One region of the Rhodopseudomonas sp. BR0G17 genome, then DNA from elsewhere that is predicted to be linked to it. Evidence: predicted binding sites of a transcription regulator. Region 1 holds the regulator's gene; the other holds the start of a gene.
The links. The regulator LexA, encoded in region 1, represses DNA repair genes until DNA is damaged. The targets are predictions, from matches to a motif close to TGTTCNNNNTGTGTTCNG.
Positions count from the first base shown of each region.

Region 2: uvrA (excinuclease ABC subunit UvrA) is a predicted target of LexA. The motif match lies at 1,666-1,683, and genes of this name have one in related genera.

Region 1 covers NZ_QUML01000006.1:158,950-165,179, reverse strand. The annotation lists gene DY467_RS07325 (acyl-CoA thioesterase) at 1-358, shown strand, start outside; gene arr (NAD(+)--rifampin ADP-ribosyltransferase) at 504-917, shown strand; gene DY467_RS07315 (hypothetical protein) at 947-1,276, opposite strand; gene DY467_RS07310 (molybdopterin molybdotransferase MoeA) at 1,475-2,686, shown strand; gene lexA (transcriptional repressor LexA) at 2,863-3,573, shown strand; gene DY467_RS07300 (ComEC/Rec2 family competence protein) at 3,633-5,903, opposite strand; gene DY467_RS07295 (glutamine--tRNA ligase/YqeY domain fusion protein) at 5,996-6,230, opposite strand, start outside.
Region 2 covers NZ_QUML01000001.1:69,967-76,196, reverse strand. The annotation lists gene DY467_RS00360 (single-stranded DNA-binding protein) at 1-185, opposite strand, end outside; gene DY467_RS00355 (outer membrane protein) at 714-1,454, shown strand; gene uvrA (excinuclease ABC subunit UvrA) at 1,765-4,782, shown strand; gene DY467_RS00345 (acyltransferase family protein) at 5,156-6,230, shown strand, end outside.

The sequences.
Region 1 (6,230 bases):
CAGCGTCGGCTGGGCGCATTCAGAAGCGCTCGGGCTGTCGCTCGCCGACTGGCAGCGGATCGATCGGGCGATGGCGATCCGGCGCGGCGAATACGACTACCTGCTGCCGAGCCATTTGGGCGACGAGCTGCTGCTGGGAACTTGGATCTATGGCAGCGACGGCAAGCTGGTGATGGAACGCCGCTTCCAGCTGATCCGCCTGCGCGACGGCGCCACCATCATGCGCGGACGCTGGCAACTGGTGTGCATCGAACTGAGCAGCGGCCGCCCGCGCCGCCTGCCGCCGGAATTCGTCAGCGTCTATCTGCCGGTGATGATCAAGGCCGATGACGGCGGCCCAGCGCCGGCCACCGCTTAGGACCGGCCTCTTCCACTCGGATCTCACTGCGTCTTGAGCCGGGCGAAGGAAACCGCGACGCGCTCGGTATCAGCCTCGAGGCTGATGAACCCGACACGCACCGACGTCGTTGTCGTCGGTTCAGTCACACCGGAGCGCGCCCCTCATGTCCGCAGCGGCCAGCATGTTCGTGCGTCAGTTCTTCCACGGCACGCGGGCCGATCTCGCTCCCGGCGAGCTGATCGTGGTCGGCTACCAGTCTAACTTCACTACCGTAGCGCCGCTGTCCTGGGTGTATTTCTCCGGCACGCTGGACGCTGCGATCTGGGGCGCCGAGCTCGCCGCCGGCGATGCGCCGCAGCGGATCTATGTGGTCGAGCCGACCGGCCCGTTCGAAGACGATCCCAATCTCACCGACAAGAAGTTTCCCGGCAATCCGACGCTGTCCTATCGCTCGAAGCATCCGCTGCGCATCGTCGCCGAAGTGACCAAGTGGCAGGGCCACCCGCCCGAGCGCGTGCAGCAGATGAAGGACGGTCTCGCCCGCCTCAGCGCCGAAGGCGCCGAGATCATCGATTAGCGCTTCAAAAGCACGGCGGCGTGCGCTCGTTACTGCGCCGGCAGCGCCCGGCAATCCATCGAGTACACCAGCTCGCCCTTGGCGGTGCGGCCGATCGGCTGGCACGGCGTGGACGCACGGCTCGGCTGTGCGCTCGGCGCTGCCGCAGGGCGTGCGGCTTCGCTCGGAGCTGCGGCCGGCGCAGCCGCCGGAGCCGCTGCAGGCTCAGGCGCGGATGCGGACGGCGGGCCGTAATCGCCGGCGTTGAACGACGGCGCCCAGCCTTTGCTCCAGTCGTGGCGCATCCAATACACCGAGCCGAACGCGATGATGCCGACCACGACCATGATCCGCAGGAACCATTTCGGGAAATCTTCCATCTGCGCGCTCCACGTCCGCTCGATGCCTGGAACCGGTCGTACAGGCGAAGACGACGGTTCGACAATAATGATTTAGGCCGACGCGGCGGGACGCCGCGCTCACAGCCGACGCCGGGCGCATCTTGCGCAGGCGCCGCGCGCCACCTAAAGCCGGATCGTGACGGTTCGATTTCAACTTGCCTGCGAGGGAGAAGCCCGATGGCTCTGATGCCGGTCGACGACGCGCTGGCCGCGGTGCTGGCTGGTGCGCATGGGCTCGACACCGAGCTGGTCGCGATCGAGGACGCTCACCGCCGCGTGCTGGCGCGCGATCTCGCCGCGCTGCGGACCCAGCCGCCGCAGGCGATGTCGGCAATGGACGGCTACGCCGTGCGCGCGGCGGACGTGGCGGCGACACCGGCAACGCTCCGGGTGATCGGCGAGATCGCAGCCGGCCGCCCGGCGACGATAGGCATCGGCCCAGGCGAGGCGCTGCGCATCTTCACCGGCGGCGTGGTGCCGGAGGGTTCGGACGCCGTGGTGATCCAGGAAGACACCGTGCGCGACGGCGACCGCGTCACTGTCAATGAAGCCGTCAAACCCGGCCGTCACATCCGCCCGGCCGGAATCGATTTCAAGGAAGCCCAGGTGCTGCTGCGCCAGGGCCACCGGCTCAGCGACCGCGACCTCGCGCTTGCGGCCGGCATGAACCACGCGGCGCTGCCGGTGCATCGCCGCCCGCGGCTGGCGATGCTCGCCACCGGCGATGAGCTGGTGATGCCGGGCACCACGCCCGCGCCCGGCCAGATCGTCTATTCCAACGGCTACGCGCTGCGTGCGCTGGCGCGCGCCGAGGGCGCCGACGTGATCGACCTCGGCATCGCCGCCGACACGCTGGACGCGACCCAGGCCGCGATCCGGCAGGCTCGCGATCTCGGCGTCGATCTGCTCGTCACCACCGGCGGCGCATCGGCCGGCGACCATGATCTGGTCAAAGGCGCGCTGGAGGCCGAAGGCACCACGATCGCGTTCTGGAAGATCGCGATGCGGCCGGGCAAGCCGATGATGCACGGCCATCTCGGCCCGATGCGGGTGATCGGCCTGCCCGGCAATCCGGTGTCGTCCTACGTCTGCGCGGTGCTGTTCATGGTGCCGCTGATCCGCGCGCTGTGCGGCATGAGCGAGCCAAGGCATGTCCGCGAGCCGGCGCTGCTCGGCGCGGACCTTTCTGCCAACGATCAGCGCGAAGACTATCTGCGCGCCACGCTGTCGCACGACCAAACCGGACGGCAGATCGCCACTCCGGTCGACAGCCAGGATTCGTCGCTGCTGGCGCGGCTGGCGTCGGCGGAAGCGCTGATCGTGCGCCCGGCTTTCGCGCCGGCCGCACCGGCCGGTTCACCCTGCGTCATCCTTAAGCTCCCGCTATAGCGACCCGTGAAAATCCTAGATTTCGATTAAGAGGTTGCGGAACACACCCCGAACAGATAGTGTCCGTTCATGATTTGTTTTCGAGATTCGGCGACGATGACGCTCTCACAAGGGCTCGTGGCCCGAACCGAAACGCACCTCGAACCGGCACATCATCGCCGACTGGGGATTTGCCGATGCTGACGCGCAAGCAGTTTGAGCTGTTGAAATTCATCAACGAGCGACTGAAGGAAGCCGGCGTGCCGCCGTCCTTCGACGAGATGAAGGATGCGCTCGACCTCCGTTCCAAGTCCGGCATTCATCGCCTGATCACCGCGCTGGAAGAGCGCGGCTTCATCCGGCGGCTGCCCAATCGCGCCCGCGCGATCGAAGTCATCAAGCTGCCCGACACCGGCGGGATGCCCGGCAACAGCCGGCGCGGTTTCACCCCGAGCGTGATCGAAGGCAATCTCGGCAAGGTGCGGCCGCCAAGCCCGGCGCCGGCCGAGGATGACAACGATCGCGGCAGCGTCGCGGTGCCGGTGATGGGACGGATCGCAGCCGGTACGCCGATCGAAGCCCTGCAAAGCCGCAGCCACACCATCAGCGTTCCAGCCGACATGCTCGGCAGCGGCGAACACTACGCGCTGGAAGTGCGCGGCGACTCGATGGTCGAAGCAGGCATCCTCGATGGCGACATGGCGCTGATCCAGAAGAACGACATCGCCGACACCGGCGACATCGTGGTGGCGCTGATCGACGAAGAGGAAGCTACGCTGAAACGCTTCCGCCGCCGCGGCGCCTCGATCGCGCTGGAGCCGGCCAACGCCGCCTACGAGGTGCGGATCCTGCCGCCGAACCGCGTCCGCATCCAGGGCAAGCTGATCGGGCTGTACCGCAAGTATTGAGGCGTGCAGTGGACAGAGCTGGTCGCCCGCTCTGTCGTCGGCGTGCGGGCCTTTGCGCCCTACTCGTCGCCCACTTGGTCCTGCGGAGCCGGCGTGGCGTCGATCGGCGCACGGCGGCGACTTGAAGGTTCGGTCGAGATAGACGCGTCCGTCGCCTCCGCGGCCGCTGGAGCCCAGGGCCGGCTCTGGCCGCGAGGTCGGGCGGCCTCCGCCACGAACAGCCCTGGATCGTTTGCGCTCCGCCGCAGCGCCAGCGCGCCATTCGCCTGCAATTCGTCCCGGCCGATCACCCGTGCGGCGCAATCCGGCGGTGGCTGGCCGGCCGTGACGATCAGCACGGCACGGGCGCAATCGTCGGCGAGCCCGTCGGGGCGGAGCGACAGCGCCACCAGCCGTCCGTCGGCGAGCGGCGTGACACAGCCGTCCGGATCGCAGGAGACGCCGGCACGCAGCGACGCTGCATCCGGGGCACGGGAATCGGCATCGGAAGCGAGCCACTCCTTCAGCCGAAAGCTATCCCCGCCGCCCTGCATCAGGCGCAGCCGGCCGTCGGCGCCGCGTACCGCGACCTGCCTGCCGTCGCCGGCAATCAGCACCTCCGGCTGCGGCGTCAGCGCCGCCCAGGCGATGGCGACGCCAACGCCGAGCGCCCCGGCCCAGCGCAGCGGCGAGCGGAGCAGACCGAGCATCACGATACCGAGCGAGGCGACGAGCAAGGGGCCGGTGCCGAACGCGGTGACGCGGCCGACCGCGCCGGGCAGCGACGCCACCCATCGGGCGACCAGGATCATCCAGTCGATCCCGAGTTCCATGATCCGCCAGAACGGCGCATCGAGCCCGAACGGCATCGCCGCGAGCCCGAGCAGCCCCGCCGGCATCACGATCGCCGACACCACCGGCATGGCCGCCAGATTGCTGAGTACACCATAGGGGGTGATGCGGTGGAAGTGATAGGCTGCGTACGGCATCGTCGCGAAGCCGGCGACCAGCGAAGCCAGCGCCAGCAGCGCAATTTCCCGCCCGCCCCACAGCGCCACCCGCGCAGCAGTCGAACTATCGGCCTGCGCGAACACCGCCGGCATGCCGATCTGTACCAGCGCGACCAGGCCGAGTGTGGCCGCGAACGACATCTGGAAGCTCGGATGCACCAACGCTTCCGGCGCGATCAACAGCACGACCAGTGCAGCCAGCGCCAGCGTCCGAAACGTGATTGCGCGGCGGTCGACCATCACGGCGATTAGCACCACCGCGGTCATCAGAAAGCTGCGCTGGGTCGCGACTTCCGCACCCGACAGCGCCAGATAGAACGCCGCGGCGAGCAGCGCGACCGCGGCCGCAACCTTCTTGATTGGAAACGTCACGGTCAGCCGCGGGATCAGCGCCAGCAGTGCGCGCAGCGCGAAGAACACCACGCCGGCCACCACCGCCATGTGATAGCCGGAGATCGACAGCACGTGACCGAGACCGGAGATGAACATCGCGTCGTTCACCGGGGTCGAGATCGCGTCTCGCTTACCTGTGAGCAGCGCGGTGGCGATCGCGCGCGGATCGCCGCCCAGCGACGCGCGGATCCGGGCATCGATCGCATCGCGCAGGCCCTGCATCACCGCGGCGTAGCGCAAGCGCCAGCCGCCATCCTGCGGCGGCTCGGCGGTGGTGATCGCGCCGAGTACGAAGCCGGACGCAGCGATTCCCTGGAAGTACAAATCGCGCGCGAAGTCGTAGCTGCCCGGTCGCAGCGGCTGAAGCGGTGGCTGAAGCCGCGCCTTCAGTGTCACGAAGCTGCCGACCGCAGGCGCCGTCCCTTTCTTCACCGACAGCCGCACCCGCTCCAGCGATGGTGCCCGCGCCGCCTGCATTTGCGTCACGCGGAGAACGAAGCGATCGGTGCGCTCGCGCTCCTCGCGGATTTCGACGAAGCCCCGCAGCTCCGCTGCGAACACCGGCGCGGCCAGCACCGGATGCGCGATCCGCGCAGCTTTCAGCGACGCGGTCGCAAAGCCTGCCACGAGAGCCGCCAGCAACAGGACCGGTGCGAAGGCCTGGCTGCGCCGCAGCAGGATGGCCGCGATTCCGAACACCGACGCGGTCGCTGCCGCCACCCAGGCAACCGGCTCGTGATCGGCGGCGAAGTACACGGCAATACCGGCGCCGAATGCCACCGGCGTCCACGGCAGCAACCGGCCCGGCCCCACCTCGGCCCGCGCCCAGTCGCGTAACAGATCAAGAAAGGCCGGTCCCCACGACAGGCCGGACGGCAGCAACGAACCGGCGCCCGCCGGCGCCCCGGTCGGCCATGTCCGTGCTCTGGTCCGATCGCGCCGCTCCACGGCACCCGCCCCCGTCCGCCGCGAGCGGAACAGTGGAGCAGAATGCCTCCGCCGGCAATCACCGGCGGAGCGCAATCAGGATCGGTGGTAGTTCAGCCCTTCGCGACTTCCTTGGCGAAGGTATCGCGCAACCCGATGGTTCGATTGAACACCGGCTTATCCGGCGTCGAGTCCCGATCGCGGACGAAGTAACCCTGACGCTCGAACTGCAGCGGCTCGGTCGAGTTGCTCGCCGCCGTCTCCGGCTCGATCCGCGCCTCGGTCAGCACTTCGAGCGACTGCGGATTGAGGTCATCGGCAAAGCTCGCAGCGCTCGGCGCCGGATTG
Region 2 (6,230 bases), on a different contig from region 1:
TCGTTGAAAATCACGACGCGGTGCCACTCGGTCTTTTCCTTGCGCTCGCCAGTGGCGCGATCGCGCCAGGACTCGGAAGTGGCAATCCGCAGGTTGGCAATCGGACGCCCGTCCTGGGTCCGCTTGATCTCCGGATCGGCACCGAGATTCCCGACCAGGATCACCTTGTTCACGCTACCCGCCATCGACGTCTCCTCTCAAAACCATACTGACTGCGCGGCTCCGCAACCGGCCGCCGACCGCCCGCCGTCCTGCTCCGCCGCTGCGGTCGCGCCAAAGCTGGCGCGAGCCGTCCCAGCCTCAGCGATTACGCTGTCGCCGCCGCTACGCCCATACGTCCACCAGCGAAAACGCCCGTCGGACGGGATTTATCCACCGGCACGATCTCGGCCAGCTTGTTCTATTTTTGTTCCAAAGTGAAGTGCAAAGTTCAACAGCGCTGGAGCGTCCGCCTTTCACTCGGCCTTTGGCGGAAGCCGGGAGATGAAGTCTCAGCGGTAACCCGCCGTTGAGCGCAACGTTTTCGGCGATCTATCCATGGTTTTAGGAATCACATTTCACTCGCGAGTGTTGCATTTCCGCGACGGCGCGTTGCTCGCATTGCGTGTATGGTCGTCACGTGGAATTTCGAGGGGCGCTCGCGCTTCTCGCTCTGCGGCGGGGACACCGCGGACCGAGAGCCGGTGAAGCACAGACGAACCGGGGGGATTGCGATGAAGAAATTTCTGTTGGGGACTATCGGTTTGATTGCGTTGGGCGCTGCGCCGGCGATGGCTGCCGATCTCGCGGCTCGTCCTTACACCAAGGCACCGCCGATCATTGCGGCGGCTTACGACTGGTCGGGCTTCTACGTCGGCGCCAACGGCGGTTGGGGCACCAGCAGGAAGTGCTGGGATTATCAAGGCACCACGGCTACGCCGTTCCCGGCGTTCGGCGAAGGGTGTCACGACGCTTCCGGCGGCACCGTTGGTGGTCAGATCGGCTATAATTGGCAGGTCGGCACTTGGGTGTTCGGTGTTGAAGCTCAGGGCAACTGGGCCGATTTCAAGGGCTCAAACTCAAGCCTTCGATTCACAAACACGACTGATCAAAGCAAAGTCGATGCGTTCGGCCTGTTCACCGCCCGCGTTGGCTACGCCTGGAGTAATGCTCTGCTTTACGTGAAGGGCGGCGCGGCGGTCACGAGCGACAAGTACACGACTTATCGGACCTTGGCGGGCACGACCATCGACGATGCCAGTGAGACGCGCTGGGGCGCAGCGGTCGGCGGCGGCCTCGAATACGGCTTCACCCCGAACTGGTCGTTCGCCGTCGAATACGATCACCTGTTCATGGGTGGCCGCGACATCACCTTCGCGCCAACCACCAATGTTGACCACATCAAGCAGGACGTCGACGTCGTCACCGCCCGCATCAACTATCGCTGGGGCGGCCCGATCGTGGCGCGCTACTGAGCTTCGCGGCGGCTGATTTCAATCGCGCTTGCGGAAGGCCGGCCTCGCGCCGGCCTTTTTGCGTTCGGACAAATGCAGCGGCCTCGCCGTCGGCCGCGGCAGACCGCGGAGAAGCGATCGTCCTGGCTCGGCCCCAGCGGAACCAGCGGCCCACGCCCTTATCGTCAACAATCCGGTTGATGGACGCCCGCAACCTCTGGCAATCGCGTCGCGTTCTTCCTATGTTCCAGGCTCAGCCCTAACCGGCGCCAGCCCCGGACGCTCCGGCGCGCGCCCCAACCGGCGCGTTGTCGCGCGTCTGGACACCCGCATGGACGAAGTGATCAAGGCCAAGCGTCAGACCCCCGCGGCCTCGAGCCGGACCGCCATCACCATTCGCGGCGCCCGCGAGCACAATCTCAAGAACGTCGACGTCACCATCCCGCGCGACAAGCTGGTGGTGTTCACCGGTCTGTCGGGCTCCGGCAAGTCGTCGCTGGCGTTCGACACCATCTACGCCGAGGGCCAGCGCCGCTACGTCGAGTCGCTGTCGGCCTATGCGCGGCAATTCCTTGAGATGATGCAGAAGCCGGACGTCGACCAGATCGACGGCCTGTCGCCGGCGATCTCGATCGAACAGAAGACCACCTCGAAGAACCCGCGCTCGACTGTCGGCACAGTCACCGAGATCTACGACTACATGCGCCTGCTGTGGGCGCGCGTCGGCGTGCCCTACTCGCCCGCGACCGGCCTGCCGATCGAAAGCCAGACCGTGTCGCAGATGGTCGACCGCGTGCTGGCGCTGCCGGAAGGAACGCGGCTGTATCTGCTGGCGCCGGTGGTTCGCGGCCGCAAGGGCGAGTACCGCAAGGAGCTGGCCGACTGGCTGAAGAAGGGCTTCCAGCGCGTCAAGATCGACGGCGCGTTCCACGAGCTCGCCGAGGCGCCGACGCTCGACAAGAAATTCCCGCACGACATAGACGTCGTGGTCGACCGCATCGTCGTCCGCCCCGACATCGGCCAGCGCCTCGCCGAGAGTTTCGAGACCGCGCTGAAGCTCGCCGAGGGGCTGGCGGTGATCGAGTTTGCGGACGCGCCCGCCGCGCCGCCGGCGGCTGAGCCCGGCAATGACGACGTCGAAGGCAAAAAGAAAAAGGCCGACAAGAAGGTCGCGAAAATCCACGACAAGAGCGGTGCCGAGCGCATCCTGTTCTCGGAGAAGTTCGCCTGCCCGGTGTCCGGCTTCACCATTCCGGAGATCGAGCCCAGGCTGTTCTCGTTCAACAACCCGTACGGCGCCTGCCCCGAATGCGGCGGCCTCGGCATCGAACAGCACATCGACGCCGACCTCGTGGTGCCCGACAAGGAGCTCAGCTTGCGCAAGGGCGCGATAGCGCCGTGGGCAAAGTCGTCCTCGCCGTACTACCTGCAGACGCTGACCGCGCTCGGCAAGCACTACAAGTTCACGCTCGACACCAAGTGGAAGGACCTGTCCAAGAAGGTCCAGAACGTGCTGCTGCACGGCTCCGGCGACGACGAGATCAAGTTCTCCTACGAAGACGGCGTCCGCTCCTACGACACCAAGAAGCCGTTCGAGGGCGTCGTCACCAATATCGAGCGCCGCTTCCGCGAGACCGAGAGCGAGTGGGCGCGCGAGGAGCTCGGCAAGTATTTCTCCGATGTGCCGTGCGACGCCTGCCACGGCCATCGCCTCAAACCCGAGGCGCTGTGCGTCAAGATCGGCGGCAAGCACATCGGCGAAGTCTCCGAGCTGTCGGTGAAGGCGGCCGGCGACTGGTTCGCCAAGGTGCCGGACGTGCTCAACAAGCAGCAGAGCGAGATAGCCGTCCGCATCCTCAAAGAGATCCGCGACCGCCTCAGCTTCCTGCTCGACGTCGGCCTCAATTATCTGACGCTGTCGCGCTCGTCCGGCACGCTGTCGGGCGGCGAAAGCCAGCGCATCCGCCTCGCCTCGCAAATCGGCAGCGGCCTCACCGGCGTGCTCTACGTGCTCGACGAGCCGTCGATCGGCCTGCACCAGCGTGACAACGCCCGGCTGCTCGACACCCTCAAGCGGCTGCGCGACCTCGGCAATACCGTGATCGTCGTCGAGCACGACGAGGATGCCATCCGCCTCGCCGACTACGTGCTCGACATCGGTCCCGGCGCCGGCGTCCATGGCGGCCACATCGTCGCGCAGGGCACGCCCGCCGAGATCATGCGCAATCCGAAGTCGCTGACCGGCAAGTACCTCACCGGAGAACTCGACGTGCCGGTGCCGGAGCGGCGGCCACCGAACCATCGCCGCACCATCAAGCTGGTCAATGCTCGCGGCAACAATCTGAAGAACGTCACCGCCGAGATTCCGCTCGGCCTGTTCACCTGCGTCACCGGCGTCTCCGGCGGCGGCAAGTCGACGCTACTGATCGACACGCTGTATCGCGCGATCGCGCGCAAGCTGAACAACGCCTCCGAGCCGCCGGCGCCGCACGACCGCATCGAGGGTCTCGAGCACATCGACAAGATCATCGACATCGATCAGTCGCCGATCGGCCGCACCCCGCGCTCAAACCCCGCGACCTACACCGGCGCGTTCACGCCGATCCGCGAGTGGTTCGCCGGCCTGCCGGAATCCAAGGCGCGCGGCTATGAGCCCGGCCGGTTCTCATTCAACGTCAAGGGCGGCCGCTGCGAGGCCTGCCAGGGCGATGGCGTCATCAAGATCGAGATGCACTTCCTGCCCGACGTCTACGTCACTTGCGACGTCTGCAAGGGCAAGCGCTACAATCGCGAAACGCTCGACGTGCTCTTCAAGGGCAAGTCGATCGCCGACGTGCTCGACATGACGGTCGAGGAAGCCGCCGAGTTCTTCAAGGCGGTGCCGCGCGTCCGCGAGACCTTCAAGACGCTGCAGCGCGTCGGCCTCGACTACATCCATGTCGGCCAGCAGGCGACGACGCTCTCCGGCGGTGAAGCCCAGCGCGTCAAACTCGCCAAGGAGCTCAGCAAGCGCGCGACGGGGCGCACGCTCTACATTCTCGACGAGCCGACGACAGGCCTGCACTTCCACGATGTGGCCAAGTTGTTAGAGGTGCTGCACGAGCTTGTCGCCCAGGGCAACACTGTAGTGGTGATCGAGCACAATCTCGAAGTCATCAAGACCGCCGACTGGGTCATCGACCTCGGCCCCGAAGGCGGCGACGGCGGCGGCGAAATCGTCGCCTGGGGCCCGCCGGAAGACATCGTCAAAGCGCCGAGGAGCTACACGGGGAAGTTCTTGAAGCCGGTGCTGGAGAAGAAGGGGCCGACGGCGGCGCGGAAGAGGAAGACGGACGAGGCGGCGGAGTGAGGTTGGCGCAATAAACAACACCCTGACCAAGGCAAGACCGTCGAATGGCCGATCAACCTCGGCAACGAGGGCTGCGACGACGGAATCGGATTCAGCAACGTCTTTGGATTCTCAGATGCTAGTGCCAGGCAGTCTCTGCAAGCTGATAGAGCGATAAGGGGCGTATTATTGAACTGAAATCGAGAGGAGTCGGGCCGTGAGGCCTGACAACGATGCGTCGGTGCGCAGCTTTAGGACGCGAGCCTGAACAAAGGCGATTGCTTCGCCGACAGAAGACAAACTACTCACGGGGAGCTTGCATGCTGCGGCCGAATATTTGACAATGAGGTGATATAGCATCCCGTCGTAGACGTTTGCGGATTCGTTTGAATCAATGCCTTACCTGCCCCGGGAGTATCGCCCCGACATTGATGGGCTTCGCGCAATCGCCGTTCTGGGAGTTCTAATATTTCATGCTTTCCCAGCATTGTTACCGGGCGGATTCACCGGCGTTGACGTATTCTTCGTAATCTCCGGATTTTTAATCTCTCGGATCATATTCCGCGAACTCTCGGCCGGACATTTTACCATAGGTTATTTCTACACGCGACGAATTCGCCGTATCTTCCCGGCTCTGCTCATCATATTACTGCTATGCTTATTTGCTGGCTGGTTCATGCTTCTACCAGATGAGTTTGAGCAGGTCGGCAAGCACGTTCTGGCAGGTGCCAGCTTCATTTCTAATTTCCTTAATCTCTCCGAGGCAGGCTATTTCGATGCCGCGGCGGAAAAGAAACCGTTGCTGCATCTATGGTCTCTGGGTGTTGAAGAGCAATTCTACATCGTCTGGCCGCTGCTGTTGATGCTGGTTTGGCGCTTCAGGCGTCTCTTAGTCCCTCTTCTAGTTCTGTCGTTCGCTGGATCGCTGGCTCTCAGCATCTCGTTGTCGCCAACGCATCCAACCGCCGCCTTCTATTTGCCCGTCACGCGTGTATGGGAGCTGAGTATAGGGGGCGTGCTCGCCTATCTCAGCCATTCGTCAAAATGGGGCGAGTTCAGTGACGCGCCGGTCAACCATTGCATTGGACGTCTGGGATGTGAAGCAGCCATTGCCGGTGGGCTCATGCTGATCGTCGCTGGAATGATATTGACAGATCGCCGCGACGTTTTCCCTGGCTGGCGTGCTTTGATTCCGACCACGGGTGCCGCGATAGTTATCGCGTTTGCGCCGGGGTCTCGCTATGTGGTCAGACTACTTTCGAACCCGCTGGCGGTCGGCGTCGGTTTGATCAGCTATCCGTTGTATCTAGTTCACTGGCCCATTCTGTCATTCATCGCACTCGTCTCTCCTGGACGGCCTCCGACAGAATGGATCCTCTTTGCGCTGTTCACTAGCTTCGCAGCGGCGTGGCTGATCTATCAGTGTGTCGAACTCAATGTTCGCCGTTACAAACTCTCGCCGCTGATTC